DNA from 2 places in the Pseudomonas sp. LS1212 genome. Region 1 is predicted to be linked to the other one. Evidence: predicted binding sites of a transcription regulator. Region 1 holds the regulator's gene; the other holds the start of a gene.
What was found. The regulator FliA, encoded in region 1, starts transcription of late flagellar genes. The targets are predictions, from matches to a motif close to CTAAAGTTTNNNNNNNNNNNGCCGNTAA.

Region 1 (14,686 bases):
ATTGCCGGTTGTGCCCGGCGCCGGCGCTGCATATACCCTTGCTCGACAGGGTATCTAGCGTATCGGCCAGGCCGGTTGGCCCCCAGTCCAGCACATGGTTGTTGGCCAGCACGCAGCAGTCGATGCCGGCTGCGCTGATGGCCGGGAAGTTCTCCGGGCTCATGCGGTAATTGATGCCCTTTGGCTCCGGTCGTCCGCGGCGGGACACCGCAGTTTCCAGATTGATGATGCGTGCGTGTGGCTGGCGAAGTTCGAACTCATCCAGCGCAGCGCCCCAGACATAGGAGAAATCGACTGGGCGGGTAATTGGACCATTGAGTTCTTCTGCCAGCTGGACGTAATCGCCGGCATTCTTGACGTAAGCTTCATAAAGCCGCGGATCGCCGGGATGCGGCAGTACTGCGTCGATGCCGCGGGCGGTCATGACGTCGCCGGCGAGAAACAGCTTCAGCGTATCGGTAACAGCTGCCATGGCACCCTCCCGGATATCCCGAATAACGTAAACCGGCAACGTATAAATAAATATTACGTGGAATAGTTGCCATCTGCAGTGGCGATGGAACCGCAGAGAAGATCATTCGACATGATTCCTCTCAAACACGGTGATTGCCATGAGTCCGTACGTAGGCCCGAAAGGAATAAACTTCGTTCGCAGCAAACTCTCCAATTTCCCGCGCCCAGACAAACGCGTCCCCCTTGATCGCATCGCTGAAATCGGTGGTTCGAACAGTTGGAAGCACACCTGAAAGCACATTGACTGTCGTCGTTTGCAGGGGGCACGCGCCTACCCCACAAGTGGCCTACCCGTTTGCCACGTAGCGGGTAGGCGCCAGGGGCTCAGCCGCGATGCACCTTGCTCATCAATTCCGCTTCAGCCTGAGTCAGGCCACAGGACTGGGTCAACTCGTCGACGCTGGCGCCCATGCCCACCAGCTTGGCGGCCTGGGCGAAGGACAGGCTGCTGGGGTCGCGCTGTTCCAGCTGGGCAAGCTTGTCCGGCAGCGGCGCGACGACCGCTTTCAACTCGTGCAGCACCTCACCCATGCCGACGCTACCGTTCTGGTAGTCATCGAGCCGCTTGCCCAGGTCCTTGATGCGCTGGTCGCGCAGCACATTGTCCCGGGCCTGCTGCTCGGCAAGCAGGCGCAGTTTTTTGGTATGCGCCAGGAACATCCCCAGGCTCGTAGCCCAGAGAATGCCCAGGAGGATAACGGCGACCTCGAAGATCAATCAGATGCTCTCCAGCTCGGACCACTCTTCCTCGGTCATCATCTTGTCCAGCTCGACCAGGATCAGTAATTCGCCGTTCTTGTTGCACACGCCTTGAATGAACTTGGCCGACTCTTCGTTACCGACGTTCGGTGCGGTTTCGACTTCCGACTGGCGCAGATAGACCACTTCGGCCACGCTGTCGACCAGAATCCCGACCACTTGCTTGTCGGCCTCGATGATCACGATACGGGTATTGTCGCTGACTTCCACCGGCGCCAGGCCAAAACGCTGGCGGGTGTCAATCACCGTGACCACGTTGCCGCGCAGGTTGATGATGCCCAGCACGTAGCTCGGCGCACCGGGAACCGGAGCGATCTCGGTGTAGCGCAAGACTTCCTGGACCTGCATCACATTGATGCCGTACGACTCGTTGTCCAGGCGAAAGGTTACCCACTGCAGAATAGGATCTTCGGAACCTTGTGCAGACGATTTGTTCATACCCATAACCCCTCAAAATCCGCCGTTGACGGTTGCTCAGTTCAGCCGCGCGCCAGGCGCGACCCCTTTATTTTTTATGTTTGGCCGCAGGTGTTGCGCCCTGCATCTGCTTGACCGCACCGCTGGCAATCAGCTCGGCCAGTTCAGACACGTCCAGCAACGCGCACATGTGTTCAATGACGGTTCCGGCCAACCAGGGCCGCTGCCCGCGCTGGGTCCGCCATTTGATTTCGTTGGGGTCCAGGCGCAGCGACCGGCTGACCTGATGTACCGCCAGCCCCCACTCGTAGCCCTGGACCGAGATCACGTATTGCAGGCCTTGCCGGAAATCATCGCGATAGCGGTCGGGCATGACCCAACGCGCCGTGTCGAGCACCTTGAGGTTACCGCCCTGGCTGGGCAGGATGCCGAGAAACCAATCAGGCTGGCCGAACAGCGGCGTCAGCTCGTGCCCGGCCAGTGAATAGATCGAGCCCAGGCAGACCAGCGGCACGGCCAGGGTCAGGCCCGCCACATCGAACAACAGACACTCGAAGGGCTCGGCCGCCCAGGCCGGGCGTCCATCGCTGGTCACGCGCGGCGGTGCGGCATGGTTGGCGGCCGGCAAGTACACGTCCACCAACGGTTCCAGCGGTTGGATCGCAGCCGCCGGTGGCTCGGGGACCTCGACCTTGACCGGCGCTGCCTTGAGCTCGACAGGCACGACCGGTGTAACGCTGCCGATGGCCTTGGCCACCGAAGCGACTGCCGCATCGCGGGCCTGTTCTTCCAGCACTGCAGCCTGGAACTCGTCCAGCGCGATGCTCTGCTGCGAAACCGGCTCAGGCATCGGCACAGGCTCGGGCGCCAGCTCTTCAGTGGCCTCCTGCAACAGCGCATCGAGGTAGGATTGCAGGGCCAGTTGCGGCCGAACGGCGATATTGACCGGACGATTCATCAGGCCACCTGCGCGACAAGTTGTTGGGCGAGCAAATGCTTGAGCAGCGTGCGGTAGGCCACTACCCCGCGGCTCTTGCCGTCAAATTGCGAGGGCGTCTGCCCGGCCCGGCTGGCATCGCGCAGCCGCGTATCGACCGGAATGAAACCCTGCCAGATGTTGTCCGGATAGCCATCACGCAGCACCCGCAAGGTGCCCAGCGAGGCCTGAGTGCGGCGGTCGAACAGCGTCGGTACGATCTGGAACGGCAGCGCCTGCTTGCGCGAGCGGTTGATCATCGCCAGGGTGCTGACCATGCGTTCGAGCCCCTTGACCGCCAGGTATTCGGTCTGCACCGGGATCACCAGCTGCTGGCTCGCCGCCAGCGCATTGACCATCAGCACACCCAGCAACGGCGGGCTGTCGATCACGGCGTAGTCAAAGTCCTGCCACAGCTGCGCCAGACTCTTGGCGATCACCAGGCCCAGGCCGCTCTGCCCGGGCGATTGACGCTCCAGGGTCGCCAGCGCAGTGCTCGACGGCAACAGCGAAATGCGTTCGTCGCTGGTCGGCAACAGCAATTGCCCAGGCAGCCCCTGCGGCACCGCGCCCTTGTGCAGGAACAGATCGAAGCAGCTGTGTTCCAGCTCATCGGGGTTATGCCCGAAATAGCTGGTCATGGAGCCGTGGGGGTCGAGATCGACCACGACCACGCGCTTGCCCGCCTCTGCCAGCAAGCCGGCTAAAGCGATGGACGTGGTGGTCTTGCCGACCCCACCTTTTTGATTGGCTACTGCCCAGACTCTCATTGTGCGGCTTCCTCCCGGCACGGCAGTTGGCCCGACCGAGACACGTTATAAGGTCGGTGACGGGGAATTGACGACCTTGGCCCCGACCGACTGCGATACGGGCACCGGTGCAGTTTGTGTGCCAGCACGCTTCAACGCGGCATCGGGTTTGACATTGGCACTACCGGCGCCAGTGATGCTGCGGCGCACTTCCAGGTTACGGGAGATCACCAGCACCACGCGGCGGTTGCGCGCCCGCCCTTCGGCCGTGCCGTTGCTGGCAATCGGCTGGAATTCGCCGTAACCGACCGAAGCCATGCGGACCGGGTTGATCCCTTCCACCGCCAGCATGCGAACGATGCTCGCCGCCCGCGCCGACGACAGCTCCCAGTTGGTCGGGTATTGCGCCGTACGGATCGGCAGGTCATCGGTAAAGCCTTCGACATGCACTGGATTATCGAAGGGTTTGAGGATCTTCCCGACCTTCTCGATGATGGTGAAGGCCACGTCGCTGGGCATGGCATCGCCGCTGCCGAACAACAGCGAGGAATTGAGCTCGATTTCGATCCACAGCTCGTTGCCACGCACGGTCAACTGATCGGACTTGATCAAGTCGCCGAAGGCATCGCGCACGTCGTTGGCGATGGTCTGCAATGGATCGATCGAGGCCTGGGCCAGCCCTGCATCGAGCTGCTCGCTATCCTTGATCAATGGCTCGGCCGGCTTGATCGTCACTGGCCGTTCATCGCCGATCGGAATCGGCTTGAGGCTGCGATCGGCGTCGTTGAATACCCCGATCAGCGCCTGGGACAGCACCTTGTACTTGCCCTCGTTGACCGATGAGATCGAATACATCACCACGAAAAACGCAAACAACAGGGTGATGAAATCGGCATAGGAGACCAGCCAGCGCTCGTGGTTTTCATGCTCCTGGGGCGGACGACGACGAGCCATGCGCTACTCCATGAAGCCCTGAAGCTTCAGTTCGATCGAACGCGGGTTCTCGCCTTCGGCGATTGAGAGAATGCCCTCGAGCAGCATTTCCCGGTAGCGCGACTGGCGCATGGCGATGGACTTGAGCTTGTTGGCAACCGGCAACAGCACCAGGTTGGCACTGGCCACACCGTAAATGGTGGCGACGAACGCCACGGCGATGCCATCACCCAATTGCGAGGGGTCGGCCAGATTGCCCATCACATGAATCAGGCCCATGACCGCACCGATGATGCCGATGGTCGGCGCGTAGCCGCCCATGCATTCGAATACCTTGGCGGCCTGCACATCGCGGTTTTCCTGGGTGTAGAAATCCACTTCGAGAATGCTGCGAATGGCTTCCGGCTCGGCACCGTCGACCAGCAACTGCAGGCCCTTGCGTGCATAGCTGTCCGGTTCGGTGTCGGCAATCGCCTCCAGGCCCAGCAAGCCTTCCTTGCGCGCGGTCTGGCTCCAGTTGACGACGCGATCGACACCGCCTGCCAGGTCGATGCGTGGCGGGAACAGAATCCAGCCGAAGATCTGCAAGGCGCGCTTGAAGGCGCTCATCGGCGACTGCAGCAAGGCAGCTGCCAGGGTCCCGCCGATCACGATCAGGGCCGCCGGACCGTTGAGCAGGGCCATCAGATGGCCGCCTTCAAGGTAGTTGCCGCCGATGATGGCGACAAAGGCCAGGATCAGTCCGATAAGGCTCAGTACATCCATCAGATGCACGCCTCGGCCAGGTGCCGGCCGATCTCGTCCAGGCTATAAATCCCATCGGCGAGGTTGGCCTTGGCGATGGCCATGGGCATGCCATAGATCACGCAACTGGCCTCATCCTGGGCCCAGACATGGCTGCCGCCCTGCTTGAGCAGGCGCGCACCCTCACGGCCGTCGGCCCCCATGCCGGTGAGCACCACCGCCAGAACCTTGTCTCCGTAGGCGCGGGCGGCCGAGCCGAAGGTGATATCCACGCTTGGCTTGTAGTTCAGGCGCTCGTCGCCCGGCAGGATTTTCACCGTGCCGCGCGCGTCGACCATCATCTGCTTGCCACCGGGTGCCAGCAGGGCCAGGCCGGGACGCAACACATCGCCGTCCTCGGCCTCCTTGACGCTGATGCGGCACAGCTTGTCCAGACGCTCGGCGAATGCCTTGGTGAAGGCCGCCGGCATGTGCTGGATCAATACGATGGGTGCCGGAAAGTTGGCGGGCAGCTGAGTCAACACCCGCTGCAGCGCGACCGGGCCACCGGTAGACGTGCCGATTGCCACCAGTTTGTAGGCCTTGCGCTTGGGCGCAGGTGCGGCAACGGCCGGTGCCGGTGCCCGCGATGGCACGCTGCGCGCAGCAGCCGGTGCTGCGGCCGTCAAGCTGCTGACAGTCGGTTGCACACTGCTGACCGGCGCTGGCGACGGCTGGCCGTAGCCGCTGAAACGGCGATTGCTGCGGGAAACGGTGTGGACTTTCTCACACAGCAGTTGCTTGACCTTCTCGGGGTTGCGCGAGATGTCTTCGAAATTTTTCGGCAGATAATCGACCGCACCGGCGTCCAGTGCGTCGAGGGTCACACGCGCCCCCTCGTGGGTCAGCGAGGAAAACATCAACACCGGCGTCGGGCAGCGCTGCATGATATGCCGTACGGCGGTGATGCCATCCATCATGGGCATTTCATAGTCCATGGTGATGACATCGGGCTTGAGCGATTGCGCCTGTTCGATTGCTTCCTTGCCGTTGGTCGCGGTACCGACGACCTGGATACTCGGATCGGACGAAAGGATCTCCGAAACGCGGCGGCGGAAAAAACCGGAATCATCCACCACCAGGACCTTGACTGCCATAAACACTCCATTAGGCGACGCGAGCCTTGCGGCCCGCGCCACCGGGGTCAAATACGTCGCGCGGCGTAGCGCTTGAGCATGCTCGGGACGTCGAGAATCAGCGCAATGCGGCCATCACCGGTGATGGTGGCGCCGGACATGCCCGCCGTCCCCTGCAACATCTTGCCCAATGGCTTGATGACCACCTCTTCCTGGCCCACCAGTTGGTCGACGACGAATCCGATCCGCTGCGTGCCCACCGAAAGGATCACCACATGGCCCTCACGTTGCTCTTCATGGGCGGCGGAACTGACCAGCCAGCGCTTGAGGTAGAACAACGGCAGTGCCTTGTCGCGCACGATCACCACTTCCTGGCCGTCGACGACGTTGGTGCGCGACAGGTCCAGATGGAAGATCTCGTTGACGTTGACCAGCGGGAACGCAAACGCCTGATTGCCGAGCATGACCATCAGCGTCGGCATGATCGCCAGCGTCAACGGCACCTTGATGACGATCTTGGACCCCTGCCCCTTGGTCGAGTAGATGTTGATCGAGCCATTGAGCTGGGCGATCTTGGTCTTGACCACATCCATGCCCACGCCACGGCCGGACACGTCGGAGATCTCGGTCTTGGTCGAGAAGCCCGGGGCGAAGATCAGGTTGTAGCAGTCCGATTCGCTTAAGCGATCGGCCGCATCCTTGTCCATCAGGCCTTTTTCCACGGCCTTGGCGCGCAGCACGCTCGGGTCCATGCCCTTGCCGTCGTCGGAGATCGACAAGAGGATATGGTCGCCTTCCTGCTCGGCCGACAACACCACGCGCCCGCCACGGGATTTGCCCGATGCTTCGCGTTCCTCCGGCGTCTCGACACCGTGGTCGACCGCGTTGCGCACCAAGTGCACCAACGGGTCGGCCAGGGCCTCGACCAGGTTCTTGTCCAGGTCGGTTTCTTCGCCGACCAGTTCCAGGTTGATCTCTTTCTTCAACTGCCGGGCAAGGTCGCGTACCAGTCGCGGGAAGCGACCGAAGACTTTCTTGATCGGCTGCATGCGGGTCTTCATCACCGCCGTCTGCAAGTCGGCAGTGACCACATCCAGGTGCGATACCGCCTTGGACATCGCCTCGTCGCCGGTGTTGAGGCCCAACCGCACCAGGCGGTTACGCACCAGCACCAGCTCGCCCACCATGTTCATGATTTCGTCCAGTCGCGCGGTATCGACCCGCACGGTGGTCTCGGCTTCGCTGGCAGCGGGCTTGTCCGGTGCCGGCGAGGCCTGACGGGCCGGCGCCGGAGCCGGGGCCAAGGCCGGTGCAGCAGGCTCGGGCTTCTTCGTAACCGGCCGCTGGGCTATTGCGGTGTCTGCTGCCGGTACCGAGGCAGTCGGTGCGCCGGCAAACTTGCCCTTGCCATGAAGCTCGTCGAGCAGGGCATCGAATTCCTGCTCGCTGATGTGATCGCCGCGAGCCGGGCCTGCGGACGACTCACCGACCGCCACTGCTGGCGTCGCGACAGCCTCGACACTGAAGGCACCCTTGCCATGCAGCTGATCGAGCAGTGCTTCGAATTCATCGTCGGTGATTTCATTGCTGGCTTCGCTGCCGGCAGCCGCAACAGGCGCCTGGCTGGCCACAGGGCTGATCGCATCGGGCGCAAACTGCCCCTTGCCGTGTAACTGATCGAGCAGTGATTCGAATTCGGCGTCGGTAATTTCATCGCTGGCAGGCGCAGCGCAAACCTGAGCCTCGGCCTCGGCCTTGACGGCATTGAGCGAGTCGAGCAGCTGCTCGAATTCATTGTCGGTGATGTCCTCCGCAGCCGGCTCGGCTACGACCTCCGGTGCTGCGGCAACGGCCATCGACGCCGCTGCCTGCTCCTCACCTGCAGGTTCTGCCAGGCGCGCCAGGGCTTCGAGCAACTGCGGCGTGGCCGCGGTGATCCGAGTGCCCTCGCGCACTTCGCCGAACATGCCGTTCACCGCATCCAGCGCCTCGAGCACCACGTCCATCAACTCGGAGTCGACCCGGCGCTCACCTTTGCGCAGGATGTCGAAGACGTTCTCGGCGATGTGGCAGCACTCCACCAGCTCATTGAGCTGGAGGAAGCCGGCGCCCCCTTTTACAGTGTGAAAACCGCGAAAAATTGCATTGAGCAAATCGGCGTCATCCGGGCGGCTTTCAAGCTCGACCAGCTGTTCGGACAATTGCTCAAGAATTTCGCCGGCCTCTACCAGAAAATCCTGAAGGATCTCTTCATCGGCGCCGAAGCTCATTTGGTGCTCCCTAGAACCCTAGACTGGATAGCAGATCGTCGACATCGTCCTGACCGCTTACGACGTCTTCACGCTTATCGGCATGAATCTGCGGACCTTCACCCCGAGTCGGATGTTTTTCTTGATCTTTTTCCGCACGCAGCTGTTCGCGGTCGTGTTCGATACCGGCGAAGCGGTCGACTTGACTGGCCATCAGCACGAGCTTGAGCAGGTTGCTCTCGACTTCGGTCACCAGCTGGGTCACGCGCTTGATAACCTGGCCGGTCAGGTCCTGATAGTCCTGGGCCAGCAAGATGTCCTGCAGGTTCTCGGCAACCGCGCGCGTACCTTGCTCGCTGCGTGTCAGAAAAGCGTCGACACGCTGGGCCAGTTCACGAAACTCCGCCACCGCCACTTCTTTGCGCATGAAGCGCTGCCAATCGGCACCGAGGCCCTTGGCCTCTTCGCTGAGCTCGTTGAGCACCGGGGTACTCTTCTCGACCAGGTCCATGGTGCGGTTGGCCGCACCCTCGGTCAGCCTGACCACGTAGGAAAGACGCTCGGTGGCATCGGTGATCTGTGAAACTTCCTCGGCCTGCGGCATGTGCGGGTCAATCTGGAAACTGACGATCGCGCTATGCAACTCGCGGGTGAGCTTGCCCACTTCCTGGTACAGGCCGCGATCACGGGTCTGGTTCAGCTCATGGATCAGTTGCACCGCGTCGCCGAACTTGCCCTTTTCCAGGCTGCTCACCAACTCGTTGGCATGTTTCTTCAGGGTCGACTCAAAGTCCCCCAAAGACGAAATGTTGTGCTCCATAGCGCCCCCGTGACAGATATCAGCTATTGACGCGCTCGAAGATCTTTTCGATCTTTTCTTTCAGCACTTGTGCGGTGAAGGGCTTGACCACATAGCCGTTCACACCGGCCTGGGCCGCTTCGATGATCTGCTCGCGCTTGGCTTCGGCAGTCACCATCAGCACCGGCAGGTGCTTGAGGCGGTCATCGGCGCGCACCTGGCGCAACAGGTCGATGCCGGACATGCCGGGCATGTTCCAATCGGTGACCAGGAAATCGAAGTTGCCGCTGTGCAGCATCGGCAACGCAGTCACGCCGTCATCGGCCTCGGCCGTGTTGGTAAAACCCAGATCGCGCAACAGGTTCTTGATGATCCGCCGCATCGTCGAGAAATCGTCAACGATGAGGATTTTCATGTTCTTGTCCAATTCGACCTCCAAGCAGTCTTAAACGCGCCCAGCACCTGGGCACGCATTCAATCAAAAGCGGTTATTTACTTCGTGACTGCAGCGCAGTGTGCGCATGCGGTTTGCGCTCGGCCCTGAGCATTTCACACAGCCTTCAACGCGCTCGCCATTCCCCCAAGCGCCCGCGCAGACGCGCGGCACACTGGCTATGCAACTGGCTGACCCGGGACTCGCTGACGCCCAGAACCTCGCCGATTTCCTTGAGGTTCAGTTCCTCGTCGTAATACAGGGCCAGCACCAGGCGTTCGCGTTCCGGCAGGTTGGCAATCGCATCGGCCAGTGCCGCCTGAAAGCGTTCATCCTCAAGATCACGCGAAGGCTCGAGCGACGTATTGGCGCCATCCTCATGCAGCCCTTCATGCTCGCCGTCCTGCAACAGGTCGTCGAAACTGAACAGTCGGCTGCCCAATGTATCGTTCAAGATTGCGTAATAATCATCGAGACTCAATTGGAGTTCGGCCGCAACCTCGTGATCTTTAGCGTCACGTCCGGTTTTAGCTTCGATTGAACGAATTGCGTCACTCACCATGCGGGTGTTGCGATGCACCGAACGTGGTGCCCAGTCGCCCTTGCGGACCTCGTCGAGCATCGCCCCGCGAATGCGGATCCCGGCGTAGGTCTCGAAACTGGCCCCCTTGCTGGAGTCATACTTGGTCGACACCTCGAGCAAACCGATCATCCCGGCCTGGATCAGGTCTTCGACCTGAACGCTGGCCGGCAAACGTGCCAGCAAGTGATAGGCAATGCGTTTGACCAACGGCGCATAGCGTTCGATCAATTCATACTGCGAGTCACGCGAGGCCCTGCTGTACATCCGATAGCCGCTCGCACTCATGATACCGGTCCTGCATGGGTCCGCTGCACGAGGCGCTCGACGAAGAACTCCAGATGCCCGCGCGGGTTGGCCGGCAATGGCCAGGTATCGACCTTCTGCGCAATGGCCTTGAATGCCAGCGCGCACTTGGAACGAGGGAAGGCTTCGTAGACAGCTCGCTGCTTCTGCACGGCCTTGCGTACGCATTCGTCGTAGGGCACCGCGCCCACATACTGCAAGGCGACGTCCAGGAAGCGATCGGTGACCTTGGTCAGCTTGGCGAACAGGTTGCGCCCTTCCTGCGGGCTTTGCGCCATGTTGGCCAGCACCCGGAAACGGTTCATCCCGTAGTCGCGGTTAAGCAGCTTGATCAGTGCATAGGCATCGGTGATCGACGTCGGCTCGTCACAGACCACCAGCAAGACTTCCTGGGCCGCACGGACGAAACTGACCACCGAATCGCCGATGCCGGCAGCCGTGTCGATCACCAGCACATCGAGATTGTCGCCGATGTCGCTGAAAGCCTGGATCAGGCCTGCGTGCTGGGCCTGCGACAAATGCACCATGCTCTGGGTCCCGGACGCCGCCGGCACGATACGAACGCCGCCAGGGCCCTGCAACAGGACATCGCGCAGCTCACAGCGCCCCTCTATGACATCGGCCAGGGTTCGCTTGGGGGTCAACCCCAGCAGGACGTCGACGTTCGCCAGCCCCAGATCGGCGTCCAGCAGCATGACTCGCCGGCCAAGCTCTGCCAGGGCCAGGGACAAGTTCACTGACACGTTAGTCTTGCCGACGCCACCTTTGCCGCCGGTCACCGCGATCACCTGTACGGGATGCATGCTGCCCATGTTCGTTTTTACCTTGTCTTACTTAGACCGAGGCCACATGACTGGCTGCGCTTTCAACACCTTGAAAAATGCACGGCAGACCATCGATGTAGGTAGATTGCAACGTCTTCATATTCACCTCAGCCAACACGCTTGTTCGGGCTGTGGTAGAGATCAGCGAACATATCGGCCATGGCCTCTTCGCTGGGCTCCTCCTGCATTTGCACGCTCACTGCGCGACTGACCAGCTGATGCCTGCGCGGCAGATGCAAATCGTCCGGAATGCGCGGGCCATCGGTTAGATAGGCGACCGGCAATTGGTGACTGATAGCCAGGCTCAGCACTTCGCCGAGGCTGGCGGTTTCGTCCAGTTTAGTCAGGATGCAGCCGGCCAGCCCGCAACGCTTGTAACTGTGATAAGCGGCACTGAGCACCTGCTTCTGACTGGTCGTGGCCAGCACCAGATAGTTCCTGGCCTTGATCCCACGCCCGGCCAGGCTCTCGAGCTGCATGCGCAAGGCCGGATCGCTGGCCTGCAGGCCGGCGGTATCGATCAGTACCACGCGCTTGCGCAGCAGCGGCTCCAGCGCCTGGGCCAGGGACTGGCCGGGGTCGACATGGGTGACCGACACATTGAGGATTCGCCCCAGGGTCTTGAGTTGCTCCTGGGCGCCGATACGAAAACTGTCCATGCTCACCAGCGCCAGGTTCTGCGCGCCGTACTTGAGCACATAGCGGGCGGCCAGCTTGGCCAGGGTGGTGGTCTTGCCCATGCCGGCCGGGCCGACCATCGCGATGATCCCGCCCTCTTCGAGCGGCTCGACCTCGGGCGTGGCGATCTTGCGCGCCAGGTGTGCCAGCAGCATGCGCCAGGCGTGCCGCGGCTCTTCGATCTCGCAGGTCAGTTCCAGCAGCTCGCGCGACAAGGGGCCTGCCAGGCCGATGCGTTGCAGGCGACGCCAGAGGTTGGCCTGCTGCGGCTTGCAGCCTTGCAGCTGGGTCCATGCCAACGAGCCGAGTTGTACTTCGAGCAGTTCGCGCAGGCCGTTGAGTTCCGAACGCATCGATTCGAACACACGTTGATCGACGGCGGCCGAAGCCGGCGCAGCAGCGGCCGGACGGGGCGGCGGCTCATCGAAGTGCGGCTCGACCAAAGGTTCGGAAGCGGTCAGCGGCAAGCCGGCAAACAATTGGCGGTTGGTGGTCGCATCGCTGTCACCCCGGGTGCTCAATTCGGCCTGGGCCGAGACGATGCGCGACTGGGTCTTGCGCAGCTCGTCTTCGAGTTCGACATTTGGCACCCGCGGCGCCAGCGCAGACAGTTTGTAGTCCAGCGCTGCCGTCAGCTCGACACCGCCAGCAATCCGCCGGTTGCCGATGATGGCGGCATCAGCCCCCAGCTCATCACGAACCAGCTTCATGGCCTGACGCATATCGGCGGCGAAAAAACGCTTAACTTGCATAACCCCCTACCTCAGCCGTTGGGCCCTACTGTCGCAACGATGGTGACTTGCTTGTTATCGGGTATTTCCTGGTAGGCCAGTACATGCAGATTCGGTACGGCCAGGCGGCCGAATCGCGACAGCATCGCACGTATCGGCCCTGCCACCAGCAGGATCGCCGGCTGGCCTTGCATCTCTTGACGCTGGGCCGCTTCGATCAACGAACGCTGAAGCTTCTCGGCCATGCTTGGCTCCAGCAGAACGCCTTCTTCCTGACCCTGGCCGGCCCTCTGCAAACTATTGAGCAATATTTGTTCCAACCTTGGCTCAAGGGTGATCACAGGTAGCTCGGACTCAAGCCCGACAATGCTTTGCACGATAGCGCGACACAATCCGACGCGCACCGCAGCGACCAGCGCGGCAGTATCTTGACTCTTGGCGGCATTGTTGGCGATGGCCTCGGCAATGCTGCGAATATCGCGCACCGGCACCTGCTCGGCCAGCAGCGCCTGCAGCACCTTGAGCAAGCCGGACAGCGAGAGAATGCCAGGCACGACTTCTTCGGCCAGTTTCGGCGAGCTTTTGGCCAACACCTGCAGCAGTTGCTGAACCTCTTCGTGACCGATCAGCTCATGGCAATGCTTGTGCAGGATCTGGTTCAAGTGCGTGGCGACCACGGTGCTGGCATCGACCACCGTGTAACCCAGCGACTGCGCCTGGCTGCGCAGGCTGACTTCGATCCACACCGCATCCAGACCGAAGGCTGGATCCTTGGCGGTGATGCCATTGAGGGCGCCGAATACCTGACCAGGGTTGATCGCCAGCTCGCGCTCCGGATAGATCTCGGCTTCAGCGAGAATCACCCCCATCAGTGTCAAGCGATACGCGCTGGGCGCAAGGTCCAGGTTGTCGCGAATATGCACCGTGGGCATCAGGAACCCCAGGTCCTGGGAGAGCTTCTTGCGCACCCCCTTGATCCGCGCCAGGAGTTGACCACCCTGATTGCGATCGACCAGCGGAATGAGTCGGTAACCGACCTCCAGGCCTATCATGTCGATCGGGGTGACATCATCCCAGCCCAGCTCCTTGGTTTCCATGGCGCGCTGGGGCGAAGGCAGCAGGTCCTGCTGACGCTGGACTTCGGCAAGCGCCTGGACCTTGACCATGTTCTGCTTGCGCCAGACCAGATACGCAGCGCCGCCGGCCACCAGCGCCAGGCTGATAAAGGACACATGCGGCATGCCCGGCACCAGCCCCATGACCAGCATCAGGCCGGCGGAAACGGCCAGGGCCTTGGGCGAGTCGAACATCTGCCGATTGATCTGCTTGCCCATGTCTTCGGAGCCCGAAGCCCGGGTTACCATGATGGCGGCAGCAGTCGACAACAGCAGTGATGGCAATTGCGCCACCAAACCGTCACCGATGGTCAACAACGCGTACACCTTGCCGGCATCGGCAAAGGTCATGTCGTGCTGGAAGATACCGACGGCCATACCGCCGATCAGGTTGATGAACAGAATCAACAGGCCGGCAATAGCGTCGCCGCGCACGAACTTGCTGGCACCGTCCATCGACCCATAGAACTCGGCTTCCTGGGCCACTTCCGTACGCCGACTCTTGGCCTGGGCCTGGTCGATCAGGCCGGCATTGAGGTCGGCATCGATCGCCATCTGCTTGCCGGGCATGGCATCGAGGGTGAAGCGCGCGCTGACCTCGGAAATCCGCCCGGCGCCCTTGGTGACCACCACGAAGTTGATGATCATCAGGATCGCGAACACCACGATACCGACCACGTAGTTACCGCCGATCACGACCTCGCCGAAGGCCTGGATCACCTTGCCGGCAGCGGCGTGGCCATCATGCCCATGGAGCATCACCAC
Region 2 (14,686 bases), 1.2 Mb from region 1:
CGAAATCGATTTTCGCGCAAGCTTCAAGGAGCGCCTGGCCTTGCTCAAGGGCCTGGACGTGAACGTGCTGGACGATATCGGTGCATCGCTGCGCCTGACCGAGGGTGCCGAGACACTCTTCGCCGAGCTCAAGCGCCTGGGCTACAAGACCGCCATCCTGTCCGGCGGCTTTACCTACTTTGCCAAGCAGCTGCAGGCCAAGCTGGGCATCGACTATGTGTTCGCCAACGAACTGGAAGTGGTTGACGGCAAAGTGACAGGCGTTGCGGTCGAGCCGATCGTCGATGCCCAGCGCAAGGCCGACCTGCTGGCAGAGCTGGCACGCAAGGAAGGGTTGCGCCTGGAGCAGACCATTGCCGTCGGCGACGGCGCCAACGACCTGCCGATGCTGGCGATCGCCGGCCTGGGCGTTGCGTTCCGGGCCAAGCCGCTGGTCAAGCAGTCCGCCAAGCAGGCCATTTCGACCCTGGGCCTGGATGGGATTCTGTATCTGCTCGGCTTCCGCGACCGCGACAGCCAGGCTTGATGCCGGCACGAAGGGCAGGTGCGGCGCACCTGTCCCTTTTCAGGTAAAGGTTGCGGCGGCTGCAGACTCTATCGGGTTGACCCGCCGCCAGCCGTTGCCATCGGCGACTACCGCGCTGCGGGCCCATTGCGCCATGTCGGCGCGAGGGCAGACACCGGTATTGCCACGACCGGCACCGGCAATCACCTTGTAAATCACCAGATCGTTCTTGTTGCGCCGGGCCGGCGCTTCATCGATGACCTGGCGCACGCTCCAGCTCTCACCGCTCTGGGCGTTGCTGTAGCAGGCGCCATGGAGAATATCGTCAGTGCCGATGCGCTGGGACTTGGCGTGCTCTTGAGCCAGCTGGATGATCTCCAGCAGGTCGTCGAAGCGAATGTCGATGAAGGAGTCGACCTGACGCAGCGCGTGGTAAAAGTCCTCGGGGGCTACGGCAGCAGGGGCCTGCTCGCTTGCAGCGGACTTGTTGAGCGGCTGGGGCTGATGGGCGAGCGCTGCCGGGTAACGGCGCCAGGCAAAGGGTGCATTGAACAGCACCGCCACGCCCAGGATGATTGCGCAATTGAGCAGGACCGGCTCCAGCACGAAGCTGAAACCCAGGTCATGCACGGCCTGGCCGCCAATCACCGCGCTCAAGGCGGTTGCCCCGCCCGGTGGGTGGATGCAGCGTGCGTAATGCATGGCCAGGATCGCCAGGGCGACCGCCAGGGCGGGCGTGAACATCTGCTCAGGCCAGAGCCACTGGCAACCGACACCGACCATCGCACTCAAGCCGTGGCCGCCGATCACCGCCCAAGGCTGCGAGAGCACCCCGTGGGGCGCGGCGAACAGCAACACGGCGCTGGCGCCCATGGAAGCCACGACCCACATGGCCGCCGCATTGGGCAACAGCCAGTGGGTCACTGCATAAATCAGGCTGAGACCGACGAACGCGCCCAGGCACGAGAGCAGTTTTTCAGTGTGGCTGGTGGCATTGGCCCGCCAGCCCAACAGGTCGAGCAAATTGCGCCAGAACGTTGCCAAATCAGGCCTCGACAGGCAGGCCCATGCCTTGCCCCATGCGCACCGGGGAACCTGCGCCCAGCTCTTGCGCCCATTTGATCTGGTCCGGGCCGAACAGGACAACGGCTGTCGAGCCCAACTTGAATCGGCCCAGCTCGGCGCCTTTTTCCAGATGAATCGGTGCGCGCGCCGCTTCGTCGTAACGCACGGTTTTCAGTTCGCGCTTGGGCGGCGTGACCAGCCCTGCCCAGACGGTTTCGACCGAGGCCACGATCATCGCGCCGACCAGTACCACGGCCATCGGGCCGCGCTCGGTGTCGAACACGCAGACGACACGTTCGTTGCGGGCGAACAGTTCCGGTACGTTTTCAGCGGTGGTCTGGTTGACCGAGAACAGCCGGCCAGGCACGTAGACCATTTCGCGCAGGGTGCCGGCCAGCGGCATGTGCACGCGGTGGTAGTCCTTGGGCGACAGATAAACGGTAGCAAAGTCGCCACCCATGAACGGCGCGGCAGTGGCTGCATCGCCGCCGAGCAGTTCCAGTACGCTGAAACTGTGGCCCTTGGCCTGGAAGATCCGCCCGTGTTCGATGGGGCCGAGCTGGCTGACGGCACCATCGGCCGGGCTCAGGATCGTGCCGGGCGTGTCGTCCAGCGGGCGTGCGTCGGCTTTCAGGGCGCGGGTGAAGAAGGCGTTGAAGTGCTCGTAGGCGGTCAAGTCTTCGACCAGGGCTTCGGACATGTTCACCTGATAGCGTTTGGCAAACCAGGCGGTGAAGGTGTTCTTGAACCAGCGCACGCGGCACTCGGCAATGCAGCCGGCAAGACGCGAAAGCAGATTATGCGGCAGCAGGTATTGGCTGAAAATGAACAAGCGGGATTTCATCAGTTTTCCTTAAACTTCTTTAGGCGTGTCCGGGAGGTTGCCCCACTCGCTCCAGGATCCGGCATAGCCCTTGACACGCGGGTAACCGAGCGCCTTGGCCACCAGGTAGGTAAAGCCAGAGCGGTGGTGGGTCTGGCAATGGGTGATCAGTTCTTTGTCTTTGGTGATACCCAGGTTTTCGAGGACTTGGGCTATGTCCTTGCGAATGCGCAAGTCGCGGTTCAAATCCATGCCGGCGGTCCATTCGAAATTGACCGCGCCGGGGATATGACCACCCTCGGCTGCAAGGACTTTCTTGCCGGAATATTCCAGCGGGCCGCGTGCATCCCATATTGCCAGGTCCAGGGCGCCCAGACGGCTTTGAAGGTACTCGCGGGTGGCGGTTGGCTCGTCGTGCAGAGTCAGCGCAACCGGGCCGCCGACGGCGGGCGGGACTTCGGTCGACAAGGGCAGGCCTTCGCGTTGCCAGGAAAGCAGCCCACCATCGATATAGTGGTAACGGCTATGCCCGATGACGTCGAGCAGCCAGATGAAGCGCCCGGCCCAACCACCGCCTTCATCGTCATAGACCACGTAGACAGCGTCAGGGTTGTGGCCCAGTTCACCGAACAGCGCTTCAAGCGCGGCTTGTGAAGGGAGCAGGCCCGGTGCAGGCAGTTGGCCCAGTTGCGTGCGCTTGGGGTCGACAAAGCGCGCACCGGGGATATGGCCGGCGGTATACCGGGCAGTACTGGTAAGGTCGACGAGGATCAATTCTGGAGCTTTCAGGCGAGCGTGCAGGTCACCGGGTTCGATCACCAGTGGCAAGCCAGAGAATTTAGGCATGTAAGGTCTCCAGATCAAAAGAGAGGGCCGGATTGTAGCGCAAGCATCAGTTAGTGCGGTTGCTAAAGCTGGTCAGTGCACGCTCGATGCACTGCGCTGTCTTGCCGAAGGCCTGCACGCTGATTTCCGAGAGCGGACCACCGCCCTGATCGGCCACCAGGAGCATGACGACACGGCCATTGCTGGCCAGCGAGCGCATGAGCAGATGCTCACCCTTGAACAACCCACGCAGGCTGGCCGGTAGTAGCGCCGAAAACTTCGCGTTATTGGCAGGTGTCAGACGAATCTGCGCAGGTTGAGCCAGTAGTCGCTGCAGCACGTTGCTCTGGCTGATCAGCAAATTGAGGCTGGCCGCTTCGGCGGGCAGCCCGTTGCTCTGGTGGACCCGCAGGGTAGTCAGCGTCTTGTCGGCCATCAACATCAATACGCGCTGCATGCCACATGCCACCAGTGCATCACGGGCATGGGTCGTCAGGTGCATGGCATTGGTGAAGCGACTCGGTTCTACCAGCAACGCCGAGCAGTACTTGCGCCACGCTTCCAGCGACTGCGCCGATGGCGGCGGGGCCGGCAGCAGGCCGCGGTGGACACGCCGGGCCGTCCAGGGCCAGATCAGCGCTTCGGCCGGGTGCCAGAGGCCGGGTGCCGCATGGGCGTGGGCGCTTTGCACTGCCTGCTGGTGGATCTGTTGTTGGAGGTCGGCCAAGGGCATCTGCAGGTAGAGGCTGGTCAAGTACTGCCAGCGGCTGTTGTGCGGGCTGTCCCAGGCCTGCTGCGCCGAAAGCGCGAGGCCGTTGGCCAGCAGCACGGTATTGGCGGGCTGGTTCAGCCAGCGGCTCAGTACCGGGTTGTCATCCAGGTGTCGTTGTTGGCGCAAGGGGTGTTCGTTGTCACGTGCGATGTGCAGTGCCTGCACCAATAAGCGACGGTCTTCGAGCAGCAGGCGATAACCCTGAATGATCCAGGCGGGCAATCGCCAGATTTCGGCCAGGGCCTGGCACAGTACGAGCAGGCGGACGCCAAACAGCTCTTCTTCGACCACGCGCGCCGACTCACCCTTGTGGATGACTCGCAGCTCCCATTCTTCCAGCAGTTGGGGGTGGGTAACCGCCAGTGGCCAGAGCGGGGAGAGGAACAACAGGCTGCCCCAGTGGACTTCCTGCCAGAGCCGGGCCAGGCGACTGGCGAACAGGCCATTGGCCTGCTGCGCGGCATGCTGGCTGATCAACTGCAGTTGGCCAAGGGTGCCGGGAATCTCTTCGGGTTCGACGGCAGGCAGGCGTTCGAGCAATGCCTCGGTGCGTTTGAGCCCCAGGCGATTGATCGCGATTTCCAGGCTCTCGGCAGGCTCGGCCATGCTGTTTTGGGTGTGCTGATTCGCTTCGCGCATCACGCTGAGCACCAGTGCCGGGCTGCCCTGCATCAGTTCGGCAATCTCGCGCAGCGAGCGGCGACTGTCAGCCATCGCGGCACGAACCTGCCCATGGCTGGCGAGCGGCACGGGCAATCGAACACCGTCGAGGAGCTTGAGCCAGGTATCCAGGCTTTTTGGATTTTTAGTTGGCACGATAGTTTCGATAAATGCTCTGAAAGGGGCCCAACTGATTTTTTGCCTTGACTGGCTATAGTCTGGCGCAGAACGGCCGATAAGTAGAAGAAGAGTTTTACAAACTTGCGCCCCGACCCTGACCACGACTTTGTAAGTGCTTCTAACCCATGGCTAAAATTATCGGCATCATCGTCGTATTCGCGAGTGTGCTCGGCGGATATGTTCTTTCTCACGGCAAGGTTGCCGCCCTGATCCAGCCTTTCGAGGTCTTGATTATCGGCGGTGCGGCCCTGGGCGCGTTCTTGCAGGCCAACCCCGGCCGCATGACCATGCACGTCATAAAGAAATCCCTGAGCATGTTCAGCTCGCGCTTTTCCCACACCTTCTATATCGAAGTGCTGGGGCTGGTCTACGAGATCCTCAACAAGAGCCGACGCGAAGGCATGATGGCGATCGAGGGCGATATTGAAGATGCCGCGGCAAGTCCGATTTTCGCCAAATACCCTGCGGTGCTCAAAGATGAACGCATGACGGCGTTTATTTGTGACTACTTGCGCATCATGTCCTCGGGCAACATGGCTCCCCATGAGCTGGAAGGCCTGTTCGACATGGAGCTGGTGAGTTTGAAGGAAGAGCTCGACCATCCCTCCCACGCCGTAAACGGCATCGCTGACGGGATGCCGGGTTTCGGTATTGTCGCGGCTGTACTGGGGATCGTGGTGACCATGGCCTCTCTCGGTGAGGGCGATCAGAAATCCATTGGCTTGCACGTCGGTGCGGCACTGGTCGGTACCTTCTTCGGTATTCTTGCGGCCTACGGCTTCTTCGGGCCGTTGTCGACTGCCTTGCGCCATGATGCCAAGGAAGAGTTGAACGTGTATGAAGCCATCAAGGCGGCGCTGGTGGCCTCGGCATCGGGCATGCCGCCATCGCTGGCCGTGGAGTTCGGTCGCAAGGTGCTGTACCCGGCGCACCGCCCCAGTTTCATCGAGCTGGAACAAGCGGTTCGCGGTCGCTGAGTCATGGAGAATAATCAGCCGATTATCATCAAGCGCGTCAAGCGCTACGAAGGCGGCCATCATGGCGGAGCCTGGAAAATCGCCTTTGCCGACTTTGCCACGGCAATGATGGCGTTCTTCCTGGTCCTGTGGCTGCTTTCCACGGCAACCCCTGAACAGAAAATCGCCATCGCCGGTTACTTCAAGGACCCGATCGGTTTCTCGGAGAGCGGTACGCCGTTCATAATCGACATGGGCGGTTCGCCCAAGCTGGCACCGGATAAGACAATCAACCCGGAGATCGAGGCTGAGCCCCAGCCGGAAACCACACCCCAGATCAACCGGGAACAAGTCCAGAGCATGGCCGAGCAGGTCGAGCGCGAGCGCCTGGAGTTACTGCTGCAGGAGCTGCAGAACAAGGTCGAAGAAAATCCGCAGTTGCAGAAGTTCAAGGACCAGATCCTGTTCGAAATCACCCAGGATGGCTTGCGCATTCAGATCATGGATGCCGAGAACCGGCCTATGTTCGATTTGGGCAGCGCCCGTCTGCAGCCGTATTTCGAAGACATCCTGCTGGCCATGGCCGACACCATCAAGGCGGTGCCGAACAAGATCAGCGTCAGCGGACACACCGACGCCAAGCCGTTCGCCGGTACCGGCGATTTCGGAAACTGGGAACTGTCGGCCAATCGCGCCAACGCGGCGCGCCGCGCTCTGGTTGCTGGTGGCTATCCCGATAGCCAGGTCGCACGGGTGGTGGGCTATGCCTCCTCGTCCCTGTTCGACCGCAAGAACCCGCTGAATCCTGTCAACAGGCGCATTGATATCATCGTGTTGACGAAAAAGGCCCAGCGCGAAATCGAAGGCGAACAAAACGCCCCCGATGCAGCCAAGCCCGATGCCGCCGCGATCGATCCAGCGGCGGCACCGGTTGACCCGAGCGAGCCGATGCAGCCGCGTGAGTTACGACAAAAGCTGAACATCTTCGAGGATGGCGTCCTGAAGATGGATGAGCCCGGCAAGCAGTAAGCGCCGTCCACTCCGAGCAATCGGGGCGGGCGATCAGCCGTGTCCCTTCATCGCAAGTTCACGGTAGTAGGTGCCCAGTGCCGTCAGTCGGCAGCCGGTGTGGTTGATGGCGGCGTCATACAGGTGTTCGGCGTCGACCGGCTCGACCAGGCTGTGGCGATTGCAATGCTGCAATTGAGCGAAGATTTCGCCATGCTCGGGGACGAAGCAAGCGAATTGCGTGGGCTCGAAGCTGGGGTCAAGTTCGAACACCGTTTCCGGCTCGGGAAACCACTCGGGCAATTTGCGCAGGGTTTCTTCAGGCACCAGCGGCGCCACCTCTCGAAGTGAAATGAAGCGCGAAACGTTGGTCTTGAATACGGGCCGCTGCTCCTGGGTGCCCAGCGCGTTATCGACGAATGCATAAAGGTTGCCGGGTGTGATCGCGCCTTGCACGTTGGCCGCGGCACCGTTCAGCGCTTGCAGCAGCAGGCTGGTGAACAGCGTGTGGCGGGCCCGCTCCCGGGCATGGTGGGGGCTCTTGCAGGCGATCAGCAGGGTGACCCCTTCGCCAATGATGCTGGTGCCGGCCTTCAACGTCCGGCTTTCGCCCGCAGTATCGGCATGGCAGCAGTCCAGGATAATGACCTTGTTCCTGGTTGCGGTGGCCTTGGAGGCCCAGGTCAGAATATCGCTCAAACGGATGCCGTCGGCGAAGTTGCGCGCATCCTGGGGCAGGATCATCCCCTCATCGATGCTGGTATCGAATTGGCCGTTGCCGGCAAAATAGAACAGCGCGGTATCGCATTCCCCGGAAAACAACGATTTGATCTGCCCCTCCAGGGTGTGATGGGAGACGTCGGTTTCGACCGAGGTCAGTATGCGGCTGTTGAAGTTCGGTCTGCCGCAGGCATGCCGGCTCAACACCGATGCCATGGCAATGGCGTCGGTGTGACAGCCGGCCAGGGGCGGAACATGGCGATAGTGGTTGATACCGACAAAAAGGGCTTTACGCATGTTTGATCCCTTCATTCACAGAGTGCGAATTGACGCCGCCATTAACAGGAAAGGGACGGCATGAAGAGATGACCTTTGTTCAAATCGAGATGTGCGGCAAGGTACTGCCACAAAAGGAGAAATGTCCTTCCTTCGTTGGTTAAAAAATCCTACAGAAGGGGCATCGTAAGTAAGAATCGGCGCCCGTCCCTTGTGGGAAAAGCGCCTGATACTTAGTAGCTGTCTTGGGGCAGGCTGGCGATGATCGAGCGATAGCTGTTCATGCGCTGTTGCTGTACGCGGCCCTCTTCAAGGGCCTTGAGCAGGGCGCAACCCGGTTCGCGGTCGTGCTTGCAGTCACGAAAGCGACACCTGCCGAGCAGATTGTTGAACTCGATGAAACCGGCTTCGACATCGGCGCGGCTGACGTGGCCAAGGCCGAATTCGCGGATACCCGGGGAGTCGATCAGCTCGCCGCCACCAGGGAAATGGAACAGTCGAGCGGTAGTGGTGGTATGCGTGCCTTGCCCGGACCATTCGGACAATGGCCCGACGCGCGTTTCTACGTCCGGCAGCAGGCTGTTGACCAGCGACGATTTGCCGACGCCGGACTGGCCGACGAACACGCTGATGTGCCCGTTCAGGCGTGCCTGCAATTGTTGCATGCCATCGCCATGATGGGCCGAGACTTCCAGTATCGGATAGCCCAGCTGCCGGTAGACGGCGAGCAGTGCATTGAGTGCCGGGGCATTCTGCTCGTCGATCAGGTCGGCCTTGTTCAGCAGCAGCAGCGGGTGAATGCCGGCATGCTCGGCGGCAACCAGGTAGCGGTCGATCAGATTTGCATGTGGCTCGGGCATGGGGGCGAAGACGATGACGATCAGGTCGACGTTGGCGGCGACCGGCTTGAGCTGGCCACGGTTGTCGGGCCGGCACAGTTCGGTGTCGCGCGGCAGTTGCGCGACGATCACACCGATGCCCTGGTTGCCGGCGCGCCAGACCACCCGGTCGCCGGTGACCAATGCGGGCAGGTTGGCGCGCAGGTGGCAACGGAACACCTGGCCGGCTTGTTCGCCTTGTTGCGCCTCGACCTCCACTTGCACACCGAAGTGCGCGATCACCAGGCCTGTTTGTTCAGGCCCGAGGTCGCCGCCTTCGAGCACTTCCAGGGCATGGGATTCGCGTTTGGCAGCGCGGGCAGCACGCTCGCCCTGGATTTTTTCGATGCGCCAGTTCTGGCGACGGTTGAGCTGGCGTTTGGCCATGAATGTTCCGTGTCGATAAAGCAGGGGGTATGGATAAAACGGCAACGAGTTTAGCACGGCCCACTAGGCTAAACTGCGCAGCTACGTCGAGGAGCAGAACCATGCAAAACCCAAACAACCTGATTTGGATCGATCTGGAAATGACAGGTCTGGATCCTGACCATGACGTCATCATCGAAATGGCGACCATCGTCACCGACAGCGACCTCAATACCCTCGCCGAAGGCCCGGTCATCGCCATTCACCAGAGTGACGAGATCCTGGCCGGCATGGACGAGTGGAACACCCGTCAGCACGGCGGTTCCGGCCTGACCCAGCGCGTTCGTGAAAGCCGCATCAGCATGGCCGAGGCCGAGGCCCAGACGATTGCCTTCCTGGAGCAATGGGTGCCCAAGGGCAAGTCGCCGATCTGTGGCAACAGCATCTGCCAGGATCGCCGCTTCCTTTATCGGCACATGCGCGAGCTGGAAAACTACTTCCACTACCGCAACCTCGATGTCTCGACGCTCAAGGAGCTGGCTGCACGCTGGGCACCGAATGTTCAGGACAGTTTCAAGAAGGGCAGTACCCACCTGGCGCTGGACGATATCCGTGAGTCCATTGCCGAGCTTCGCCACTATCGCGAGCACTTCATCAAGTTCTGACTGCGCCCTCTTTTGGTGCTTGAGCCAACTGGGTAGACTGCGCGCCCTTTTGCACGGACCGCTGCCATGTTGTTGATGCTCTACCTGATTGCAATCACCGCCGAAGCGATGACCGGTGCCCTGTCGGCCGGTCGCCGTGGCATGGACTGGTTTGGCGTGGTGTTGATTGCATGCGTCACCGCATTGGGCGGCGGTTCGGTGCGTGACGTGTTACTCGGGCATTACCCGCTGACGTGGGTCAAGCACCCGGAATACCTGGTGCTGACCAGTATCGCGGCGCTGGTGACGATTTTTATCGCACCGCTGATGCAGCACCTGCGCTCGCTGTTCCTGGTGCTCGATGCCGTTGGCCTGGTGGCATTCACCCTGATCGGCTGCATGATGGCCCTGGAACTGGGGCACGACATGCTGGTGGCGTCCATCAGCGGCATGATCACCGGGGTGTTTGGCGGGATTCTTCGCGACATTCTCTGCAACGATATTCCGCTGGTCTTCCGTCGTGAGCTGTATGCCAGCGTGTCATTCGCGGCAGCCTGGTGTTATCTGCTTTGCCTGCATCTTGAAGTGCCTGGCGAGCAGGCAATTCTGCTCACGTTGTTTGGCGGCTTCCTGCTGCGACTGCTGGCCATCCGTTTTCACTGGGAAATGCCCAAGTTCGTTTATAACGACGAGCATTGAGGATCCAGGTTGCCCGCCTATCGGCTACATAGGTTCGGCTCACCTCGGTCGGCGTAGCCGCTGCCGTAGGCTGCGCTCGCGCGCGCAGCGGGCGCAAGATCTTGAGATCGCCGGGGGAGCCCCTGCGGGACTCCAGCGCAGCCTGGCGGCAGCGGCTACAGGATTCGGCTACGTTCCGCGTGCTGCTTCAGTGCCCATTGGACATGCTCGCGGACCAGCTCCGAAGGGTGGTCGCGACGCGCACGCAAGGCCTCGAGCACCGGAATGGTCGACGGCGCATTCCCAAGCCCCACCGCCAGGTTCCGCAGCCAGCGCTCATAGCCGGCGCGGCGCAAGGGCGAACCTTCGGTACTGCTGAGAAACTTTTCCTCATCCCACATGAACAGCTCGGCCAGCTCGGCATTGTCCAGATTGTGCCGCGGCTTGAAGTCGGTTTCGCCGGAAGGTCGGGCGAAGCGGTTCCACGGGCAAACGATCTGGCAATCATCGCAACCGAACACCCGGTTGCCGATCAGCGGGCGCAGCTCTTCGGGAATGGCGGTTTTCAGCTCGATGGTCAGGTAGGAAATGCAGCGACGCGCATCCAGCACATAAGGGCCGACGAAAGCCGCCGTGGGGCAGATGTCCAGGCAGGCGCTGCAGCGTCCGCAATGCTCGGTGCCATGCGGCGGGTCGACCGGCAGCGGCAGGTCGACGAACAGCTCGGCAAGGAAAAAATAACTCCCTGCCTTGCGATTGAGCACCAGGGTGTTCTTGCCGATCCAGCCCAGGCCCGCCTGTTCGGCAATCGCCTTTTCCAGTACGGGCGCGCTGTCGACAAAGGCGCGATAGCCAAAGGGGCCGATCACTTGCTGGATACGCTCGGCCAGCTGTTGCACGCGCTTGCGGATCAGCTTGTGATAATCGCGGCCCAGGGCGTAGCGCGAAACATAGGCTTTTTCAGGTTGGGCCAGGCGTTGCGCCATGTGCGTGTCGCCCGGCAGGTAGTCCATGCGCAGCGACACCACGCGCAAAGTGCCGGGCACCAGCTCCTCGGGATGGGAGCGCTTGCTGCCGTGGGCACCCATGTATTCCATTTCGCCGTGGTAACCGGCTTCGAGCCAGCGTTGCAGGTGTTTTTCGTGCTCGCCCAGCTCCAGGCCGGCAATGCCGACTTGCTGGAAGCCCAGTTCGCGGCCCCAGTCTTTGATCGACTGGGCCAGGGCGGGGAGATCGACGATAGAAGCAGACATGCGAAGAAGGAAACCGGGGCTGAGGTGCGTATAATTCTGCCAGACATCGCCATGGATAGCCCCAGCATGCTACCGACATCCACTGAATTACCCGACGTACTGTATAGCGCCGCGCAGGTCCGCGACCTCGATGCGCGGCTGATCGCCGCCGGTACGCCAGGTTTCGAGCTGATGCAGCGTGCGGCCCATGCCACCTGGCGCGCCTTGCGCCGTCGCTGGCCGCAAGGCCAGGTGCTGACGGTGCTGACCGGTCGCGGCAACAATGCAGGTGATGGCTATTTAGTGGCGGCACTTGCCGAGCGTGCCGGCTGGCAGGTGGAAGTGCTGACCGTGGCCGATCCCGCTACGCTCACCGGTGACGCCGCCCTGGCCTGCGCCGAGGCGCAGGGTTGCGGCGTCTCGATCTGGCCCTGGGCTGCCGGGACAGTCCTGGAGGGCATCATTGTCGATGCCTTGCTCGGAACCGGGCTGGTCGGGGCGGTCCGTACGCCCTATACCGAAGCGATCGAAGCGATCAACGCCAGCGGTCTGCCGGTCGTGGCCGTCGATATTCCCTCGGGGCTTTGCGCCGATACCGGGCAGGTATTGGGGGGTGCGGTGCGGGCCCAGCTGACAGTCAGCTTTATCGGCCTGAAGATCGGCTTGTTCACCGGCCAGGCGCCGGACCGGGTCGGGGAGCTGGTTTTCGATGACCTGCAGGCTGACCCTGCGATCGTCGCGCAGGTCGCAGGCGTTGCCCGGCGCTTGAGCGCCACTGCCTTGCCGCGCCTTGCCGCGCGTGCACCGGCTTCGCACAAGGGGCAGTTCGGCCGGGTGCTGGTCATCGGTGGTGAGCGCGGGATGGGCGGCGCGGCACTGTTGAGCGCCGAAAGCGCCTTGCGCAGTGGTGCCGGCATGGTATCGCTGGCCACGCGCAGCGAGCACGTCGCTGCGGCTTTGGCGCGCATGCCGGAGGTCATGACGGTGGGTATTCATTCGGCCAACCAATTGATGGACCTGGTCGAGCAGGCCTCGGTGCTGGTCGTCGGGCCCGGCCTGGGTCAGGCGGCCTGGGGCCGCAGCCTGCTCTCGGTGGCGGCCAATGCCGGGCGGCCACAGGTCTGGGATGCCGATGCGCTGAATCTTCTGGCCAGTGGCGCCGCAGTGCTGCCGGCCGGCAGTGTGATCACGCCGCACCCGGGCGAGGCCGCAAGGCTCCTTGGGATCACCACCCAACAGGTGCAGGCCGATCGGGCCGCTGCCGCGCACGCACTTGCGCAAAAATATGCTGCGGTCTGTGTTTTGAAGGGGGCCGGCAGCTTGGTCGCCGACCCCACCGGCAGCCTGGTCCTGTGCGATCGCGGCCACCCGGCCATGGCCGCCGCGGGGCTTGGCGATGTGCTGGCAGGTTTGATCGCGGCATTGCTGGCCCAGGGGTTGCCGCTATTGGAGGCCGCGTGCCTGGGTGTGTGGTTGCATGCCAGTGCCGGGCAAGTTGAAGGGCAAAGAGGCCGTGGGCTGGCGGCCAGCGATTTGATTCCAGCCATTCGTCAGTTGCTTGAGGAGCAAACACCGTGTCTGAAGTAACCCTGTACCTGGCCGATGAAGCGGCCATGATCAGCTTCGGTGGGCGACTGGCCCAGATCACTCAGGGAGTAGGGGTGATCTTTCTCGAAGGGGACCTGGGGGCAGGCAAGACCACGCTGTCACGCGGTCTGATCCGGGGGTTGGGGCATGTCGGGGCGGTCAAGAGTCCGACCTTTACCCTGGTCGAACCTTACGAGATTGATAGCTTTCGGGCCTATCACTTTGATCTGTATCGTCTTGTCGACCCCGAGGAACTGGAATATCTGGGTGTGCGCGATTACTTCGAAGGCGATGCATTGTGCCTGGTTGAGTGGCCCCAACGTGGTGCGGGCTTTTTGCCAAAGCCCGACCTGACCATTACCATAAGCCCCCATGCAGGTGGTCGTTCGTTGAGCTTGGCCCCGCAAGGCCCGCGTGGCGAATCCTGGTGTGCCGCTCTGGCGTTGGAATTCAAATAAATTATGGGGATAGGTATGCGCGTTCGCGCACTGGTTGCTGTCGTAGGATTGCTGCTTACGGCAGTGGCCGTTGATGCTTTGGCCGTTACGCAAGTCAAGAGCGTGCGTTTGTGGCGAGCACCGGATAACACACGCCTGGTGTTCGACCTTTCGGGCCCGGTGCAGCACAGTGTTTTCACCCTCACATCCCCGGATCGTCTGGTGATCGACATCAATGGCGCGACCCTGGCGGCGCCCTTGCAGGTCTCGACCTCCAATACCCCGATCACCAGCGTGCGCTCCGCCCAGCGCACGCCTACCGATTTGCGGGTGGTGGTCGACCTGAACAAGTCGGTCACGCCCAAGAGCTTTATCCTGGCGCCGAACCAGCAGTATGGCAACCGTCTGGTGGTCGATCTCTATGACCAGGAGGCCGATGCGTCGCCACCACCACCGACCCCGACTGTGGCGACCGCGCCTGCAGTTCCAGTGACCCCGGCGCAACCGGCGATCAAGCTCACCCCAGTGCCTAACGGCAAGCGTGACATCGTGATTGCCATCGACGCCGGCCACGGCGGCGAAGACCCGGGTGCGTCAGGCTCGCGCGGCCAGCATGAAAAAGACGTCGTCCTGGCCATCGCCAAGGAATTGCAGCGCCAGATCAACACAGAGAAGGGCTTCCGGGCCGAGTTGACTCGTACCGGCGACTACTTCATCCCGTTGCGCAAACGTACCGAAATCGCCCGCAAGAAAGGCGCCGACCTGTTTATCTCGATCCATGCCGACGCGGCACCGTCCACGGCGGCCTTCGGCGCCTCGGTGTTCGCCCTGTCCGATCGTGGCGCAACGTCGGAGACGGCGCGCTGGTTGGCCGACAGTGAAAACCGCTCCGACTTGATCGGCGGCGCGGGCAACGTCAGCCTGGACGACAAGGACCGCATGCTCGCGGGCGTCCTGCTGGACTTGTCGATGACAGCTTCGCTGACGTCGAGCCTGAACGTCGGGCAGAAGGTCCTGACCAACATTGGCCGGGTCACGCCGCTGCACAAGCGGCGCGTGGAACAGGCCGGGTTC

Region 2: motA (flagellar motor stator protein MotA) is a predicted target of FliA. The motif match lies at 4,862-4,889, and genes of this name have one in related genera.

What each region holds. Positions count from the first base shown of each region.
Region 1 is NZ_CP102951.1:1,667,239-1,681,924, reverse strand. It holds gene NVV94_RS07855 (CapA family protein) at 1-472, opposite strand, end outside; gene NVV94_RS07850 (DUF2802 domain-containing protein) at 838-1,230, opposite strand; gene NVV94_RS07845 (chemotaxis protein CheW) at 1,231-1,710, opposite strand; gene NVV94_RS07840 (CheW domain-containing protein) at 1,778-2,647, opposite strand; gene NVV94_RS07835 (ParA family protein) at 2,647-3,435, opposite strand; gene motD (flagellar motor protein MotD) at 3,481-4,368, opposite strand; gene NVV94_RS07825 (flagellar motor protein) at 4,372-5,112, opposite strand; gene NVV94_RS07820 (chemotaxis response regulator protein-glutamate methylesterase) at 5,112-6,227, opposite strand; gene NVV94_RS07815 (chemotaxis protein CheA) at 6,275-8,476, opposite strand; gene NVV94_RS07810 (protein phosphatase CheZ) at 8,487-9,275, opposite strand; gene NVV94_RS07805 (chemotaxis response regulator CheY) at 9,295-9,669, opposite strand; gene fliA (RNA polymerase sigma factor FliA) at 9,815-10,558, opposite strand; gene fleN (flagellar synthesis regulator FleN) at 10,552-11,385, opposite strand; gene flhF (flagellar biosynthesis protein FlhF) at 11,505-12,827, opposite strand; gene flhA (flagellar biosynthesis protein FlhA) at 12,839-14,686, opposite strand, start outside.
Region 2 is NZ_CP102951.1:513,444-528,129, forward strand. It holds gene serB (phosphoserine phosphatase SerB) at 1-526, shown strand, start outside; gene NVV94_RS02350 (HPP family protein) at 566-1,549, opposite strand; gene asd (archaetidylserine decarboxylase) at 1,551-2,414, opposite strand; gene NVV94_RS02360 (rhodanese-like domain-containing protein) at 2,424-3,239, opposite strand; gene NVV94_RS02365 (HDOD domain-containing protein) at 3,286-4,818, opposite strand; gene motA (flagellar motor stator protein MotA) at 4,956-5,807, shown strand; gene motB (flagellar motor protein MotB) at 5,811-6,815, shown strand; gene NVV94_RS02380 (caspase family protein) at 6,849-7,811, opposite strand; gene rsgA (small ribosomal subunit biogenesis GTPase RsgA) at 8,024-9,055, opposite strand; gene orn (oligoribonuclease) at 9,157-9,699, shown strand; gene NVV94_RS02395 (trimeric intracellular cation channel family protein) at 9,766-10,377, shown strand; gene queG (tRNA epoxyqueuosine(34) reductase QueG) at 10,533-11,609, opposite strand; gene NVV94_RS02405 (NAD(P)H-hydrate dehydratase) at 11,676-13,175, shown strand; gene tsaE (tRNA (adenosine(37)-N6)-threonylcarbamoyltransferase complex ATPase subunit type 1 TsaE) at 13,163-13,633, shown strand; gene NVV94_RS02415 (N-acetylmuramoyl-L-alanine amidase) at 13,637-14,686, shown strand, end outside.